DNA from 3 places in the Arthrobacter sp. Ha26 genome. Region 1 is predicted to be linked to each of the others. Evidence: riboswitches for the same ligand, from Rfam matches in the RefSeq annotation. Region 1 holds a riboswitch; each other region holds the start of a gene.
The links. Region 1 has a riboswitch for cyclic di-AMP ahead of AC5RVY_RS05860 (aggregation-promoting factor C-terminal-like domain-containing protein). Riboswitches for the same ligand answer to the same signal wherever they lie in the genome.

Region 1 (5,895 bases):
GGGGCGGAGGCCGGAGGGCTGGCCAGCCTTGGCGGCGTTACGGACAGAAATGTGGACGTATCCGGATGCAACTGACATGGATGCTTACCTCAATGTGAATGGCCGTCAATGACGGCTCGAATGCTGGGTTCCCGCGCTGAAATTGGGGAGGGACGCCCGACGCTGGGCTGGGGGGCGAATGCCTGGAGAACTTCGAGGGGTGGGAAGGTCAGGCGTACATTCGACAACAGCGCATGTCGGCAGCAGCGGATGTGCTGGGCCAATAGTCTGCGGCTGCAGGTGCTGTTGAGTTCTTGTTCACAATGAGAGTGTGCAGCGTAACAATGCTAACTTGCAAGTAACAATGGACCGATTAGTCCGCATCATGAGACAAAATCCGCGTTTGTGGTGTAGATCACGATTTTGGTGCACCGCCAGAACGCCATTCATTATCCGCCAAAAGCAGCTCACTCCGGGTACTTAGGGAACTTAATTCGGCCGACCCCCGCATTTTCGCTTTTTTCTTCAAACGCGCCGGGATTACCAAAATTGCCCCCACCGAAGGCACCGCTGTCCAGCCGAGAGCGTGCTTTCGCCCAACTCCTGGTCCGGTAAACCGTGCTGGCCCCGCCCTTCGACAACCCAGCTGGCGAGGCCGTCATTCACAGCGGGGCACAGGAAGCGCAAAGCCCGGGCTCAACGAGTAATCGGGGAGTTGTTCCATGGCCACACCGAACTCCATGACCAACAACCTGGGACGTGACCCGCTGGACGCCCGCGGCCCAATCGTTGGTACCGTCAACGCCAGCATCCGGAACGGCCGGGTGAAAACGGGAGGATTCCTCGCTTCAGACACCACCCACCCGCCCCCCCGACTGCCGGTGACAAGCAGGACCTGCTGGCCCTTGACAGCCAGCCCGTGGACCTCATGCTCTCCAACGGTGACTACCGGTTGATCGCCGTGAAAACGAGTTGAGGCGACGCACTGGCGAGGGGACTCCCGTTGCCGCGAAGGAAAGTACGCTCACGTCCCTGGTATGAACTCAGACGCGGCGCGGAAGGGCACCGGAGAGCAGTCCGGCGCCTCCGCCGCTGAAGGTACCACCGGACTGGAACTGTCCATCATGGATCGTCGTCCAGGCGCACGGGGGAAGGGTAACGGTGACATCACGGCCCGGGCGCACCAGCGTTACCCTGCAGCTCCCGCTGCCGGTCCTTTCGTGACATGAAGGAGCAAGGCGACGCGCCGTCGTCGTGATCTCTGTTACCAAAATGTGACTTCTACGCCCATCTCCTGTAGCGTCGATGGGGTGAGGCTCCTGACCGGGAGCCCATATCCGGATGACGCCAAGCTCTGCCGCTTCCCGGATTCCGCTTGAGCAACGGCAGAGGCGGGGGACCCACCGTCCCGGGCAATGACTGCCCTTGGGGTTAAGCCAGCACGTGATTTTTCCGTGCGGCCGGATGCCCTCATCCGAACCCGACAGCTAACTCCGCAGGTGTGAGAGGCGATTCATCATGTCCAAGTTCCTGGTTAAACCGCGCCTGAAATCCGGGTCTGCACCCCGCGCCGAGCACAATGCCGGCAAAATCCCCTTCGTCGGCAAGCGGGCAGCCGTGTTCGCCGCATCCGCTGCACTCCTCATCGGAGTAGGCGCCGCCGGACAGGCCACCGAGTCCAGCATCCGGGTTTCCGCCGCCGCCGAAACGCAGGCTGCCGATACCCAGTCCAACCTCAGCATCGAGAAGAGCGAAATCCGGGCCAACCCTGCCCCCGCAGCGGCTCCCGAGGAGATCGCAGTGGCCCCGCAGGCGGCAGAGCCCGCCCCGGCACCCGCCCCCGAGCCTGCACCGGCCCCCGCTCCGGAGCCCGCCCCGGCACCCGCCCCCGAGCCCGCCCCCGCACCTGAGCCCGCCCCGGTGGTCGCAGTCAACGACCCCGCAGGCGCCCAGGCTTACGCCGCGGGCCAGCTCGCCACCTATGGCTGGGCTCCTGACCAGATGCAGTGCCTGCAGACCCTGTGGACCAAGGAGTCCGACTGGACCACCACGGCCACCAACTCAAGCAGCGGAGCGTACGGCATCGTCCAGGCCCTGCCCGCCGAAAAAATGGCCAGCGCCGGCGGGGACTACCTCACCAACTACCGCACGCAGATCAACTGGGGCCTGAACTACATCAAGGAGCGCTACCAGTCCCCTTGTGGCGCACTGAACTTCCACCTGTCCAACAACTGGTACTGATCAGGCACTGAACCGGAGGCCGGCGCGCCTGCACCTGGTGGAGTGGCGGAAGCCGGCGTGCCGCGGGCACGAGTGCCAAGACCCCTGAAACGGGGTCGCGGCGTATTGCCAAGGTGGTGGCGGACCTTACAGCCGGAAAGAAATGACCGTCCTGCCTTCGCCGTCCTTGCTGGTTTCGACGGCGACCGCGCTGTAGTCCTGAAGGTGCAGAACACCATCGGGCAGCGGACCGGTGTTCGGTCCAACCGCCACCGTGCGGATGCCGGCGGCCACTCCTGCCGCGATTCCCGCTGGAGCGTCTTCGAAGACCACGGCCTCTGCGGGTTCCACGCCAAGGTTGGCTGCGGCCTTCAAGTACCCTTCGGGGTCCGGCTTGCCGCGGGTCACCAGCTCAGCGGTCACTGCAACAGCGGGCATGGGCAGGCCTGCTGCTTCCATCCGGATGTCAGCCAGGACGCGGTCAGCGGACGTGACCAGGGCGACGGCGTCCGCCGGCAGGGCTGCCAGCAGCCGGGCGGCGCCGTGCAGGGCGATAATGCCTTCGGTGCGGACCCGTTCCATGGCCCCGAGCTCCGCCGTCAGCGCTGGGATATCGGCCCCCGCTGGAGCGAACCGGGTGACGGTATCACGTGCCTGCACGCCGTGCGAGGTCCGCAGAATCTCTTCGAGATCCAGTCCGTAACGCGCGGCGAACTCACCCCACACCTGCTCCACCACAGCAGTGGAATCGACCAGGGTACCGTCCATGTCAAAGAGGACGGCGCGGCAGGTCAGGATCGGCGTTGAGGCCGGAGCGGAGGCGTTCATGGTCCCCATTCTGCCTCAGCCTCCCGCTGTGTCAGCCTTCCCTGCCCGGGATGTACTGCACGGCCCACCTGTTGCCGTCAGGATCTGCGAAGTACACGAAGTGGCCCCAAGCCTGCACGTCCACATCGCTAACGTCCACCCCATTGTTTTTCAGGTGCTGGTGGGCTGCGTGGATGTCACTAACCACGAGCTGGAGGTTCGAGCCCGTGCCAGGAGGCGCATCACTGAGCCCTTCCCCTATACAGATAGAGCAGGCTGAGCCACGCGGCGTCAGCTGGACAAAGCGGATGGAGTCCGTGGGACGCTCATCAAAGTCCGCGTTGAACCCCACCTTGTTGACGTAGAAATCCTTGGCGCGGTCCACATCGGACACAGGGACAAACACAAGTTCCAGTTTCCAGTCCATTCGCACAGGCTAGCGGCGGGATGCGGAACGGGAAAGACTTGAGGACTATCCTGCGATGCCGTAAAGCCTGTCGCCCGCGTCCCCGAGACCGGGGACGATGTAGGACTTTGCGTTGAGCTTTTCGTCGATGGAAGCCAGGACGATGGTGACGTTCGCGCCGGACAACTCCTCCTCCAGCTTGGCCAGGCCCTCGGGGGCGGCCAGGAGGCAGATGCAGGTGACGTCGGAGGCACCGCGCTTGAAGAGAAACTTGATGGCTTCGCGCAAGGTACCGCCGGTGGCGAGCATGGGGTCCAGGACAAAGATCTGGCGATCCGTGAGGTCCTCGGGGAGCCGCTCGGCGTAGGTGATGATGTCCAGGGTTTCCTCGTCCCGTGCCATGCCGAGGAACCCCACTTCTGCGGTGGGAACGAGCTTGGTCATACCCTCCAGCATGCCCAGGCCCGCGCGCAAAATGGGAACCACCAGCGGGGTGGGCTTGGTGAATGCGGTACCCACGGTCGTGCTGACCGGAGTTTCGATGGTGACGGGTTCCGTGCGGACCTCGCGGGTGGCCTCATAAGCGAGCAGGGTTACCAGCTCCTCCGTCAACTGCCGGAAGACCGGGGACGGGGTGTTTTTGTCCCGAAGGACGGTGAGCTTATGGGCGACCAGGGGGTGGTCCACAACGAGAGTGCGCATGGGTCAAAACTATCACCCGGGGTGTTGGGCACTTTCCCGCCGTCAGCCGCCTGTGCCAGACCGCGGGGAGCCGCCGTCGCGCCTTCCGGAAGTGCCGCCGTCGTACTCTGCGGCTGTGTCTCTGGCCTGATCCCGCTCCATGCCCCGCTGCGTATCCCTGTCCTGCTCCGTCCCGGCGCTCTGGTCCCTCTCGGCCGTGTGGTCCTCGCGGATGACGGGATGTTCGAAGGTGGGGGCCGGTCCGGCGTGCTCCCGCTTGCGGATGAGATGGAACAGGCGGTGGGCCAGGATCACCATGCATACCCACGCAAGCCCGAGCAGCCACCCGGCCATGACGTCCGTGAGCCAGTGGTGGCCCAGGAAGACGCGGCTCAATCCCATGGCAATGATGAAGATGACGCCAGCAGTAATGGCCGTGATCCTGGCCCACAGGATCTGGAACTGCAGGCACATGATGTAGACCAGGACGCCGATCACCACTGTTGTATTCAGTGTGTGCCCGCTCGGAAAGGATGGCGTTGACTCGTAGGGCGGCACTGCCTCTGAGTGGTCGGGGCGGGTCCTGCCCACCAGGCGCTTGCCTTGCGTGGTGGCCATCGTGGAGACGAGCGCTGCACCGCCCACCAGGACGATGGGACGCCAGGTCCGGTTCAGGAATGTAAGCCAGGCAGTGAGGATGCTGGCCAGGATCGGCATTCCGATGCCGCCGCCCACGTTGGTGAAAGTGGTGACGACGGCATTCAACTCCGGATTCCGCAGAGTCTGCGAGTATTCCAAGGCAGGAATATCAAGGCGGGCCAGCCCTTCGTCATCCACCACATTGGCGTAGACCTCGGCACCCAGCAAAGCCAGGGTGAGTACCAAAGCCCCGCCGACGATCATGGTCAGCCACAGCGCGGCATAGGGCTTGATCCACTTGTCCACACGGTCTCGGACGGTGCTCACTATGCCTCCCGGCGGGTGTACGTCACGGGCTCTGGGTATCCTTCGAAACTATCATTGAGCCATGGTCTCCGCAGAAAAGAATCATGACGTGTGGATGGGCCTTGCCCTGGCGGAGGCGCGCCGTGCCCTGGTGACCGGGGATGTGCCGATAGGCGCCGTGGTGATCGGGCCCGACGGCGGCGTGCTGGGTAGCGGGCGGAACCAGCGGGAGGAACTGGGAGATCCCACTGCCCATGCCGAGGTGGTGGCGATCCGCGAGGCGGCGGCGCAGTTGCGGGAGATGTCAAGGGCCGACGGCGGTCAGGGAGACGGGTGGCGGCTGGCAGATTGCACGCTGGTGGTGACGCTGGAGCCGTGCGCCATGTGTGCCGGGGCGATTGTCCTGGCTCGGATTCCCCGCGTGGTTTTTGGGGCGTGGGACGAGAAGGCGGGGGCCGCCGGCTCGGTGTTCGATGTCCTCCGCGAGCGCCGGCTCAATCATTGGGTTGAGGTCTACGCGGGGGTGCGGGAAGCCGAATGCGCCGGGCTGTTGCGGGACTTTTTCGTGGGGCACCGGACGCAGATTTAGGCTTTGCTGTTATTCGGTCACGCAGGCTTTCCAGCTGGTCTTCTGCGCGGGCACCGGCATTTACCGCTCGGCGTCCCTCTGTGCCGGGGTGTTCGAGCGGATGGTGTCCTCGATGGCGCCCAGCACAATCCTTGCTGCCTGGTCCCACCCCGGCAGCCTGTTCCTGGTTACGAGGGCTGCGGTCCGCCACCCCTCCCTGATGCTGGCCTCGTGCAGCCACTCCTGCAGCACCCCGGCCAGCAGTGCCGGATGTTCCGAACCACCGGGT
Region 2 (5,895 bases), on a different contig from region 1:
CGACATCGCCGATCAGCGGGCCGGTGAGTTCGCCGGTTCCGGCGGACCGCAGGAAGCCCTCGATCCGGGTGAGGTCCGAATGGCGCAGCATGGCAACCTTCGTTTGCAGCAGCACGATCGCGGCGAGGCGGCGCTCGTAGACCGCACGGGAGCCGGGCCGCGGCTGTCCCCACAACGCGGACCCCAGCTGCACCACGGCGTCGTGGTCGAGGTCCTTGTACTTCCGCAGGGCATCACGGATGGTTCCACGGACAGCGCCCACGGAGGAGCCGTAGGAGCTGAGCGTACCGCCCAGCCTGCCTTCGACGTCGTCAGCCCGGTACCACGCGCCCTCGTTCTGCAAGGTGCGGTCGACGAACCCTGAAGCGGCTGCCACAACATCGTCGGTGCCGTTCACCGGTTTCCTGCCGATGCGTGGCGGATGCAGAACGGTGTCCACGGGCGGGCCTCCAGCCGGCCCTCGGCAATGGCGTCGCCGCACACCGCGCAGGTCCCGTAGGTGCCGTCCGCGATCCTGGCCAGGGCTGCGTCCACCTGCTCCAGTCCTGCGCTGCTTTGCCTCAGGAGCGCCGAGGCCTGGGACAGTTCGAAGGCGATGGTGGAGCCTTCCGGATCGTGTTCGTCGTCCACGTTCGAATCCTGGCGGGCGGAGTTGGCCGAGGCGATGTCCGCGCGGAGAGCCGGAAGAAGGGCCGCTTTGCGCGCGCGCTCCTCCTCGAGCAGGATCCGGAACCGTTCGACGTCAGGCATGGGAAAAGCCTAGCGCGGGCTCAGTACCAGTTGTTGGCCACCGAGTGGTTCCAGGCCCCGCAGGGAGAGCCGTAGCGGCCCCGGATGTAGCCCAGGCCCCATTCGATCTGGGTCCGGTAGTTGGTGAGCCAGTCGCTGCCGGCGCTGGAGTATTTTCCGGGCGGCAGCGCCTGGGCTATGCCATAGGCGCCGGAGTAGGGGTTCGTGGCCGTGGTGAGCCAGTTCGATTCCTTGGTCCAGAGCTGGGCGAGGCAGAGGAACTGGTCCTGGCCCCAGCCGTACGCACCGACCCTGCCGGAGGCGTAGCTTTTGGCACCTGCCGGGTCGTTGACCGCTCCGCCGGGAACGGAAGGCACGACGACGGGCGGGGGGCTGGGTGCCACCGGCACCACAGGTGCGGGGGCCGGGTTTACTGGCGCAGGATTTACGGGTGCGGGATTGCCGGGGGTGGGATTGGCCGGTGCTGGGTCTGCTGGTGCAGGATTTGCCGGCGCAGGATCGGACGGGGCCGGCGGTCGGACAGCCGCCGCAGCGGCCGCCCTGGCCGCCGCTTCCGCCTGCTGCCGGGCCTGCTCCTGGGCAGCTGCGCGCTTCGCGGCCTGCGCCGCCTCGTAGGCAGCAGTGGCCGCCCGTCCTTGCCGGTACGCGCCCTCGACTGCCGCCGTCGTGCCCTTGAGGGAGGCCAGTTGGGCCGTGAGTTCCCCGCTGCGGCGCTGACTTTCCGCTACCTGGCGCGCCATGGCCTCCTGCGCGGACCGGGCGGCGTCCAGTTTGGTTTTGGCTTCAAGGGACAGCCGCTCCCGTTCGGCTTTGGCAGCGTTTTCCTGCGCCGCCAGAGAGGAGATGATCCTGCCGGCGGCTTCGGCTTTTGCCACCAGTCCCGTTGTTTTGTCCCCGACGATCTGCACAACGTTCAGCCCCTGCATGCTGTTGCTCTGGATCGCATCCAGAGCAACGAAGAATCCCATGGTGGTGCCGCCGGTCTTGTAGGACTGGACCGCGAGGGTACCCAGTTCCTTGCGGTGCCGGGACAGGGCTGTGTTCGCCTCTGAGGCCTGGGCTGTGAGGGCATCCACTCTGGCACTGGCAGCCTGCAGCGCAGCATCGGTAAGCGCAAAGTCTGCCGCCGACTGCACAGCCGCTGCACCCAGGGATTCGGACTGGTCCTCCAGTCCGCTCAACAGGTCATTGATCCTGGTGATTTCAGCTGCCTTTCCCGCCTCCGTCAGCTTCGCCTCCTGCACATCCTGCCAGGAGGGGTAGTCACCGGCCGGATCGCCGTCCGCGGCGACCGCCATGCCAGGGAACGCTGTTCCGGTGAGGGCAAGCGCCAGCAATCCGGCGATCACGCAACGCCTGGGTTTGGTAACGAACAGGGGCATAGTCCCGAAGCCTACCGGCTTCAACCTCCAGTTGAAGGATGCCGTGCTGAGATCGTTATGGCCTGGAAAGTTCTCCTGCGCGCCTTGGGGTGCGCTGGCCTGGTGCTCTTGCAGGGCGCTACGTGCCGCACCGCGGCCCCTGCGAGCAGCTCTCGTTACTTTGTGACGAAGAACACTCGCCGCCCCCGGCGCGCCTATCTTGCGTGGTCATAGGGCTATGCGAGATGAGTCCACTCGTTTGCTAAATACGAGAGAAGCCGCTCGTATGTTATCCAAATGTGACAATCTCCCTGCTTGCAGGTTATGGTCTTCAGGTGTCCCTCCCAGACGGGACATTCCCATCAGTATGCCGAGCCCTGCCGCTGATACGGGAACCCATCGCTTTCCAGCTGGCAGGGACGGGGGAACCACATTTCCATGGCCTCATAAGAGGCCTTGGGGTTAAGTCGATAGCGCCTCCGTTCCGTCCGGAGCCGCTCCCGGCCGGGTATCTCCAACCCGAACCCGACAGCTCACCCCGCAGGCATGGGAGAGGCGATCAACCGTGTCAAAAAATTCCACCACCGCCCGTCACCGCGCGACTCCGGACCACTCAATCGCGCTCCAGGGCTTGGCTGCATCAGCCAAGTCGCTTGGCCGCCCGGCGCTCGCCTTGGCAGCAGCTTCCGGTATTGCCTTCGGTGTGGGTGCCCCGGCCCACGCAGGCGTCACCGGACCGGACACCACTGAAACCAGCACCGGCACCTATGCGGCACCCGCCGCAGCCGTAGCTGCTCCTGCAGCTGCCGGCAAGGTCCACACTGTGGTTTCGGGCGACACCCTCGGTGCCATCTCGGCCGCCTACGGCGTCAGCCTTAACGACGTCCTGGCCGCCAACGGACTGGCAATTTCCGCGGTCATCTACCCCGGTGACCAGATCCAGATCCCCGCCGCCGGATCAGTTGCAGCAACTCCGGCTCCTGCCGCTGCTCCGGCTCCCGTCCAGGCCGCTGTTGCCGCTGCTCCTGCCAACACCGGCGTGAACGTGAACTACGCTTCCGCTCCGGCAGCCACGGGCACCGGCACCGGCGCTGCCATCCTGGCCTCGGCCTATGGCCAGGTGGGCGTCCAGCAGGACTGCACCGCCATGGTGGAGAAGGCACTGCGTTCAGTAGGCAAGAGTGTTGGTGACCTGGCTCCCGGCCAGTTCTACCAGTACGGCTCCGTTGTGGGCTCCCCCGCCGCCGGTGACCTGGTGATCACCGCCGGCCACGTTGGTGTGTACGCCGGCAACGGCCAGGTTGTGAGCGGCGGCGTGGACGGTTACAAGACCGAGGTCCACTCCATCAGCTGGCTCCCCGGCGCTTCCTTCGTTCGGGTAGCGTAGCCGCACCACCCAAGCAGGGGCGGCAGGAGGGACTTTTCCCGCCTGCCGCCCCTGCTTCATTTCCGGCTGCATCCTGGCAGGCCGGTTGTGCCCGGGCGCCCGGCCCGGCAGGCGCAGGCTCCCCCAAAACGGCGGTTCAGGTGCCGCAGAAGGTCTGGTAGGAGCCGAAGTCCTCCGGAGCGCCCTCCGCGTAGCGCTCCAGCCCCGCCCGTTCCCGGTAGGGGTCGCGGACAACGTCCACCAACCGGTTGAAGGGGGCAAGGTCGCCGTCAGTTGCTGCGGCGAGCGCTTCCTCCACCAGGTGGTTGCGGGGTATGTAGGCCGGGTTGACCTGCTCCATCAGGCCGGCGTCGGGTTGCAGGGCCTGCCACCGGCCGGCCCAGGCATCGAAAGCGGCGAGATCCATAACCATGCCGCGAACGGGCCTGTGGTTGCCGCGCGCGGCCTGGCCAAGGTTCCGGAAGAATGACGTGTAGTCCACGGGCCCGTCCTTCAGTATGGTGATGACGCCGTCCACCACCTGGGAGGCTTCTTCTGCTTCCGGGCTTCCCGCCGGGACCTCCTTGATGCCAAGTTTGGTTTTCATGCCCGCAAACCAGGCGTCGCTGTACTGGCGGCGGAATGCTCCCAATGCCTCCACCGCAGGTGCCACCGCCTGCTCCTGGTCCTCGTTGATTAGCGGCAGCATCGCCTCGGCCAGGCGGGCAAGGTTCCATTCGGCCACCACCGGCTGGTTGGCGTAGGCGTAGCGCCCGCCAACGTCAATGGAACTGTAGACCGCGGCAGGATTGAAGGCATCCATAAATGCGCAGGGTCCGTAGTCGATGGTTTCCCCGGAGATGGTTACGTTGTCTGTATTCATGACGCCGTGGACGAAGCCCACCAGCATCCACCGGGCCACCAGCGATGCCTGGGCGGCCACCACCCCTTCGAAGAGGGCGAGGTAGGGGTTTCCGGCCTGGGCGGCGGCCGGATGATGCCGGCTGATGGCGTGATCGGCAAGGCGACGCAGGAGGTCCATGTTCTCGGTGGCCCGCGCGTATTGGAAGCTCCCAACCCGCAGATGGCTGCCGGCCACCCTTGCCAGGACGGCCCCGGGAAGCATGGTGTCGCGGCGGACCGGCCTGCCGGTGGCTGTGACGGCCAGGGACCGGGTGGTGGGAATGCCCAGTGCGTGCATCGCTTCACTGATCACGTACTCCCGGAGCATGGGTCCGACGACGGCGCGTCCGTCACCGGCGCGGGCGAAGGGCGTCCGCCCCGAACCTTTAAGATGGATGTCCCGCAGCCGTCCGTGGACATCGGTGACCTCTCCAAGGAGAAGCGCGCGGCCATCGCCGAGCAGGGGTGAGTAGCCGCCAAACTGGTGGCCGGCATAGGCCTGGGCCACCGGCGTCGCCCCCGCCGGAATGTGGTTTCCCAGGAGGAGCCGGATCCCTTCCGGCGACTGGAGGTAGTCCGGATCCAGCCCGAGTTCCTCCGCCAGGCCATGGTTGAGGACAAGGAGTTTGGGCTCCGGCGCCTCCTCTGCCTGCCAGGGAACCGAAAGCTCCGACAGTTCCCGGGCGAACCGCCCGTCAAAGGTGACTGTGGATTCAGCAGCAGCCGTCATTCTTAAAGCCTTCCCTCGCGGGTTCGTGTTTCTCGGTCAGCCACGCGGTAAACCATCCTTGTAATTCACTCTCTACCCCGTAGCAGGGTTTGGCAATGAACCAGCATCGGCCAACCCCTGCCAGCGGCGCCGTTCGGGGAGAGCAACGCGCTGCAGGTCGTGAGCCGCCGCCACCCTTGCCTGCGCTGCACGTGCGCCGGCCTGGGCAGCCAACAGGGTGACGTCGTCGTACCTCGACGAAAAGTGGGTGAGGACGAGGGTGCCTGCACCGGCGCCGCCAGCCAATGCACCTGCCTGCCCTGCCGTAAGGTGCCGGTACTGGGCGGCGAGTCCGGCATCCTCGTCGCTGAAGGTTGATTCGGCCACGAGGAGGTCCACGCCGTCCGCCAGGTCTTCTGCCCCCTCGCAGGGCGCGGTGTCCATCACGAAAGCGAAGCGCTGGCCGCGGCGGGGAATACTCACGTCCTCCAGGTGGACTCCGGCCACTGCGCCGTCGCGCTGCAGCCGGCCAACATCAGGTCCCTGGATGCCCGCTGCCGCCAGGCGGTGGGGCAGCAACGTGCGGCCGTCCGGTTCAGTGAGCCGGTATCCGTAGGTTTCGATGCGGTGCTTCAGCGGCCGGATCTCCAGGCCTTCCGCCACCGCACCGCTTCCGCCATGCGGGTGAAGCCTGAGGTCGGTTCCGGGCGAGCTGATGGAAACAAGTGCCCGGACCACGTCCTCGCCTGATGCAGGGTAGTGAAGGTGGATGGGGTGGGCCACGCCGTCCAGCGCCATGCGGGACA
Region 3 (5,895 bases), on a different contig from region 1:
CACCCTTGCCGCTTGCGGAGGGAGCAGCGGCGGGGGCGGCAGGAGCTGAGGCCGTCACCTTGGCGGCAAGGACGGGCCTGGCTGCGGGAGCCGCGGGAGCGGCGGCTTCCTGGACCTCAACCTCGGGCTCGGGGGCTTCCACAACGGGAGCCGGAGTGGTGGTCACGGCCGGTTTCTCGAAGGAAATGGCAATGGTGGACTCAGCCGAAATCGGCGCCTCAACCGTTGATTCAACTTCGAGGTTGGACGCGGGCGCGGAGTCCCGCTGGACGTTGGCGTCGGCGGCGTTGGCTGCCAGGCCGCTGGTCAGGACCAGGCCGGAAGCGGCGGCAATTACTGCTGCCTGGCGTCCGACGCCGCCTGCGTTCTCGCCAACAGTCTTGGCAATGATGGCGAGCGAATTGGTTTTGGGGGCCTCGGCGCGATGCCGTGCGGTTGCACGAGTAGTCATCAGTTCTCTCTTTCGTTTTCCCCCGCCGCCTTGTAGGCAGACAGGGGGCTGTGGACGTGCCGGCATCTTGGGGGTACGCCGGCACGTCCCGAACGGGGATGTGGTGATTTAGCGAAAAGTGTTTTGGGCAAAGAAAAAGCCCTTGGACCCGGAGGTCGAAGAACTAGTTCATTGTGAAGAACGCGGAGGAGCCGGTAGCGGCGACCGCGTGGAGCAGTGTTCCCTGGGAGGGGTTGAGGGCGCTGATCATCATGCCGTTGCCGACGTAGATGCCAACGTGCGCGCCGCCGTTCTGCATAACGAGGTCACCGGGCTGCGGCGTGGAAGTCGGCTTCATGGCGGTCCACGCGTTGGTGCGGGGGATGCTGATGCCGGCCTGCGCGTAGACCCACTGGGTGAAGCCCGAGCAGTCCCAGCCGGTGACGGGGCTGGTGCCGCCCCACACATACGAGTGGCCGATGCCGGTGTATGCGATGGCAGCAATGCCTGAGGTGGACGCGGAGGAGACGGTTTCGGCCAGCTTTTCCGTGGCGGAGGCAGCAGTTGCCGTGGCAGCGTTTCCGTTGCCGGCGCCGGTGGACTGTGCGCGAACGGTCTGCACCTTGGGAGCTGCGGTGGTCTTGACCACCGGACGCTCGAAGGAAACAGTGGCCGTGGGTGCCGCAGTCACGGCGAGGGCGCCCTGCGCCGACCCGGACTCGGTGGAGGCGGACACACCAGCGGTGGTGTCCGCGGCGGTGGCCGGCAGGCCCATGCTCAGGATCAGGCCGGAGGCAGCTGCGATAACGGCAGCCTGGCGACCAACTGTCCCGGCATTGGCACTAACAGCCTTGGACACGGAGTCCAAGGGGTTGGTACGAACCGTTTGCGCACGGTGGCGCGCAGAATTATGGCGTGAAGACACGAAGGTAGCCTCTCCCAATGCCTGCGAGGTGAGCTGTCGGATTCGGATGGGAGTCACCCGGCCGCGCTGCTTCCAAGGAAGCTTTGCGACTTAACCCCAAGGCCTTCCCAATGGAAAGGCCAAAATTGGTTCCCCCGCCCCTGCCAGACGATGTCATGCGAACGGACCTTGAGCGGTGGCAGAGCTAGGCAATCCGCACAAGAGCGTCAACTTCGGAAAAGTTGACGCGAGTTAGACGGTACAGCAGTTTTGACTGAATGTCACATTCAGGTCACGGGAAGTCAAAATCATCTGATAGTCCACAGCCAGTTGACTACAGCCAGCCAGTGGGATCAACCACTTCGCCGTTGACCTGGACCTCGAAGTGGAGGTGGCAGCCCGTGGAGGCCCCCGTGGTGCCGCTGAGCGCGATGACTTCGCCGCGGGACACCGTCTGGCCTTCCTTCACGCTGAAGGAGGACAGGTGGTTGTACGTGGTTTCCAGGCCGTTGCCATGGTCGATCACAACACGGTTGCCGCCGCCGTACTGGTGCCAGCCCACGAAAGTTACGGTTCCGGTAGCGGCGGCCATGACGGAGGTTCCGCACTGCGCCACGTAGTCCTGTCCGCGGTGGAAGTCGCCGGTGCCGCCGGTGATGGGGCTGACCCGGTAACCGAAGGGCGATGCGGTGGTCATGACGGCCAGCGGGGCGCCCAGGCTTCCCGTGGAGGCGGCCCGGCTGATTGCGCCTGCCGATTGGGCGCTGAGCAGCTGTTTCAGCTTGCCGTCCGGGTCAGCCTGGGTGACCACGGCGGACCGGCTGAAGTCGATCTGGGCTCCGGCTTCCGCTGAAACCTGCGGCTGCGGCGTCACAGCCGAAGCGGCGACCGGAATGGCACCGGAGGCGTCTGTGGCCATCACGGGACTTGTGGCGGGCACTGTCACGGTGAGGACCAGGCCGGTGGCAGCAAGGGCAATGCCGGCCTTTTGGCCGATGCCGCTCGCCGCTGCGAACTCCGTGATCTGGCTGAGGGGACCCCGACGGCGGCGCGCATCACGGTGCGGATCGCGGGGGCGCTCCGAGGTGATGACTTCGACAACGCGCGGCGTCGAAGCAGGGCCCGCCGCGCGGCGGCGTCCCCTGGAATTCTGCATGGTCAAGAAGGGTTCCTCTCTGGAAAGCCTGCGAAGTTAGCTGTCGGATTCGGGTCAGAGAGTTCAAAGACCCGGTCCGCCGTAAGCAAGCTTCGGCACAGAGATACCCCGGTAAGGATCCTTCACTGGAAGAGGCTTGCTGCTGACGGACTTCACCCCAAGGCAGTCCCCCGCTGCCGCTTGTGGTTCCCCCGCCTCTGCCAGTTGCGACTCGTGCTCCTGATCCGCTGGCAGAGCTCGGCTCCAGATCAGGTAACGCTCTAATATCAACGCTTGGTTCAACTATAGGGGCTTAAGCCCCTAAGTAACAATTCCGTTATCTTTGGCTAAACACCCGACCGCGGGGTAACCGAGCGGGTCACGCGGCAGGCTGGCGGATGGCAACAAAGACGTGCGCGGCCACTTCCGGGGGCAGTTCGAGGGCTCCCTCAATGCCTGGGACCCGGACCGAAATGTAGTCCCCCACGCGCTCCAGGGATACGGAGGCGCCCGGGCGGATACCGCCCTCATCCAGCTGGGACAGGAGCTCCGGCTCCACCTGGATTGGCTCCGCAAGCCTGCTCACTGTCACTTCCGACGCCGGACCATACGATTTCATCGCTTCCAGCAGGCTGATGGCGCCGTCGGCAAAGCCCAGGGAGGGGCCCCCGCCCAGGGCCGCCAGGCCGGGGATCGGATTGCCGTAAGGAGACTCCGTGGGGTGGTTGAGCATCTCGTAGATGCGCCGCTCCACCCGCTCGCTCATCACATGCTCCCAGCGGCAGGCTTCGTCATGGACGTAGGCCCAGTCCAGTCCAATCACATCCGCGAGCAGGCGCTCGGCAAGGCGGTGCTTGCGCATCACTTCCGTGGCCCGCTTCCGGCCCGTTTCGGTGAGTTCGAGGTGCCGGTCTCCGGAGACAATCACCAGGCCGTCCCGCTCCATCCTGCCAATGGTCTGCGAGACGGTAGGCCCGGAGTGGCGGAGCCGCTCTGCAATGCGCGCACGAAGGGCAACGATGTTCTCTTCTTCGAGCTCCAGAATGGTCCGAAGGTACATCTCCGTAGTGTCGATCAGATCCGTCATCCAGCTCAGCTCCTCGAGCGCAGTACCTTGCGTTGTCCCACAGTATCGCCGTCACCGCGACGTAGTCCGTGGAAAAGCTTAGCCTATTTTGACTTTGTCCGAATAGTTCAGGGCTATGCTACGCAGCGTCTCATTGGCTGGACTATGACGTCCCAGGTTCCCGGCGAAACAGCGCTTCAGGCAGAATGGGGAAGGCCCTGGTTGCAGTCACTGCCGATTGCCGGCCGCCAACACCCGTCCGGACCAACGTTACGTCCATGCCGAAATTGGAGCACCTGTGAGCGAAACCAGCATCACTATTCCCGCCGACCTCCTGCCCAAGGACGGACGGTTCGGCGCCGGGCCCTCCAAGGTCCGTCAGGAACAGATCGATGCGCTGTCAGCCGCGTCAAAGAACATCCTCGGGACCTCCCACCGGCAGGCCCCGGTCAAGAACCTGGTGGGTTCCGTCCGTGAAGGGCTGAGCCAGTTCTTCCGGGCACCCGAAGGATATGAAGTGGTGCTTGGCGTCGGCGGCTCCACTGCCTTCTGGGATATTGCCAGCTTTGGCCTGGTGGACAGGAAGGCCCAGCACCTTTCATTTGGCGAATTCGGCTCCAAGTTTGCCGCGGCCACCAACAAGGCACCCTTCCTTGACGCATCCTCCATCATCAAATCCGACCCAGGCACCCGGCCCTCGCCCCGGGCGGAAGCGGGCGTGGACGTGTACGCCTGGCCGCAGAACGAGACCAGCACCGGCGTTTCAGCCCCGGTGCAGCGCGTTGCCGGCGCGGACGAGGGCGCGCTGGTCCTGGTGGACGCCACCTCTGCCGCCGGCGGCCTCGATGTGGATGTGGCACAGAGCGACGTTTACTACTTTGCTCCGCAGAAGAACTTTGCTTCCGACGGCGGGCTGTGGCTGGGACTCTTTTCCCCCGCAGCCCTGGAACGCGCAGCCCGGATCAAGGCCAGCGACCGCTGGATTCCCGACTTCCTGGACCTGCAGACGGCCATCGACAACTCGCGGCTGAACCAGACCTACAACACGCCGTCGTTGACCACCCTGGTCACTTTGGATGCGCAGGTGCAGTGGCTGAATGCCAACGGCGGCCTGGACTTCGCGTCCGCCCGCACGGCTGACTCCGCCGGGCGCATCTACAGCTGGGCCGAGGCCTCCGGGTTCGCCGCGCCCTACGTCACAAACCCCGAGGAACGCTCGAACGTCATCGCCACCATCGACTTCGATGAGTCCGTGGACGCGTCCGCGGTTGCGAAGGTCCTGCGCGCCAACGGTGTCGTAGACACTGAGCCGTACCGCAAGCTGGGCCGCAACCAGCTGCGCATCGCGACCTTTGTAGCCATCGAGCCTGCCGATGTTTCCGCCCTGCTGGCCAGCATCGACTACGTGGTGGGCGAACTGCGCAAGTAGGACTTTCGCAAATACGCAGCACGCCTAACGTACGACGGCGCCGCCCCGGTAATCCGGGGCGGCGCCGTTCGTGTGTGGTCAGGAAGTCCTGGTTTCCTCATCAGGCTGCCCAACGTCGTCGTCAGGCTTTTCGTCGTCAGGTTTTTCGTCGCCAGGTCCGGGATCCTGCCCGGGGTCCTGGTCCTGTTCCGGCGCAAGCAGTTCCCGGTCCGGCGCCTGCTCCAGTACCCGCTCCGATTCCTGCTCATCTTCGGGCCGGACCCGCTCCGCCCACGGAACCCAGTCCGGGGCCAGGATGGAGTCCTCGGACGGCAACAGCCCCAACTCGTTGACTGTCACCACCTTGGAGCGTGAGTTCCGGGTCAGCACTGCGAACCACTGCCAGCCACCGTAACCGGGCAGCCGCGACTCAAAAAGATGCGTCACCAGGCGGTCGCCTTCGCTCTTGGCTGCCAGGTGCCTCCCAATATCCGACGGCGCGGTGATGCCTTCGATGGCGCTGCGCGCCGTCTCCACGGCGGCTGCAAGGAAAGCATCCGGCTTGCCGGTCCGCCACACGGGCACCCCGGCACGCGGCCTCGCCCTTACTGCTGCAGGCGTCATTGAAGGCACCGCTGCGGGCGATCCGGGCTCCGGCGATTCAGGGTTCCGGGATTCCGGCTCCCGTGACTCCAACTCCTGCGACTCCGCTGCCGGCTCCGGCTGCTCAGCTTCCGAACTCATCAGGGCCTAAACGTCCAGCTCGTCGGCAACCTTACGCAAGGCGGCGGCGATGGCCTTGCCCTTGTTGCCTTCCGGGTATTTGCCTTTGGAGAGAGTCCCGGACAGGTTGTCCAGCACGCTCACCAGGTCCTGAACCAGCGGGGCAAGATCCCGGGCGCTGGGCCGTTTCGCCTTCGCGATGGACGGAGTCTTATCCAGGACGCGCAGG

Region 2: it holds a riboswitch for cyclic di-AMP, as region 1 does, so the genes downstream of both, AC5RVY_RS17325 (LysM peptidoglycan-binding domain-containing protein) here and AC5RVY_RS05860 (aggregation-promoting factor C-terminal-like domain-containing protein) in region 1, are expected to answer to the same signal.
Region 3: it holds a riboswitch for cyclic di-AMP, as region 1 does, so the genes downstream of both, AC5RVY_RS14475 (M23 family metallopeptidase) here and AC5RVY_RS05860 (aggregation-promoting factor C-terminal-like domain-containing protein) in region 1, are expected to answer to the same signal.

What each region holds. Positions count from the first base shown of each region.
Region 1 covers NZ_JBNHGX010000002.1:83,175-89,069, forward strand. Annotated here, with positions in the region: gene AC5RVY_RS05850 (winged helix-turn-helix domain-containing protein) at 1-78, opposite strand, end outside; gene AC5RVY_RS05855 (hypothetical protein) at 1,017-1,208, shown strand; cyclic di-AMP (ydaO/yuaA leader) riboswitch at 1,332-1,492, shown strand; gene AC5RVY_RS05860 (aggregation-promoting factor C-terminal-like domain-containing protein) at 1,498-2,220, shown strand; gene AC5RVY_RS05865 (HAD-IA family hydrolase) at 2,347-3,027, opposite strand; gene AC5RVY_RS05870 (glyoxalase superfamily protein) at 3,059-3,433, opposite strand; gene upp (uracil phosphoribosyltransferase) at 3,479-4,114, opposite strand; gene AC5RVY_RS05880 (phosphatase PAP2 family protein) at 4,157-5,059, opposite strand; gene tadA (tRNA adenosine(34) deaminase TadA) at 5,121-5,627, shown strand; gene AC5RVY_RS05890 (glycosyltransferase family 4 protein) at 5,688-5,895, opposite strand, start outside.
Region 2 covers NZ_JBNHGX010000008.1:99,492-105,386, reverse strand. Annotated here, with positions in the region: gene AC5RVY_RS17340 (DNA alkylation repair protein) at 1-397, opposite strand, end outside; gene AC5RVY_RS17335 (TraR/DksA family transcriptional regulator) at 394-750, opposite strand; gene AC5RVY_RS17330 (coiled-coil domain-containing protein) at 771-2,132, opposite strand; cyclic di-AMP (ydaO/yuaA leader) riboswitch at 2,502-2,673, shown strand; gene AC5RVY_RS17325 (LysM peptidoglycan-binding domain-containing protein) at 2,677-3,498, shown strand; gene AC5RVY_RS17320 (protein adenylyltransferase SelO) at 3,635-5,110, opposite strand; gene AC5RVY_RS17315 (ribonuclease Z) at 5,183-5,895, opposite strand, start outside.
Region 3 covers NZ_JBNHGX010000006.1:48,577-54,471, reverse strand. Annotated here, with positions in the region: gene AC5RVY_RS14485 (NlpC/P60 family protein) at 1-451, opposite strand, end outside; gene AC5RVY_RS14480 (C40 family peptidase) at 615-1,289, opposite strand; cyclic di-AMP (ydaO/yuaA leader) riboswitch at 1,360-1,521, opposite strand; gene AC5RVY_RS14475 (M23 family metallopeptidase) at 1,669-2,490, opposite strand; cyclic di-AMP (ydaO/yuaA leader) riboswitch at 2,501-2,712, opposite strand; gene AC5RVY_RS14470 (iron-dependent transcriptional repressor DtxR) at 2,849-3,556, opposite strand; gene serC (phosphoserine transaminase) at 3,834-4,964, shown strand; gene AC5RVY_RS14460 (DUF3027 domain-containing protein) at 5,043-5,567, opposite strand; gene AC5RVY_RS14455 (cold-shock protein) at 5,694-5,895, opposite strand, start outside.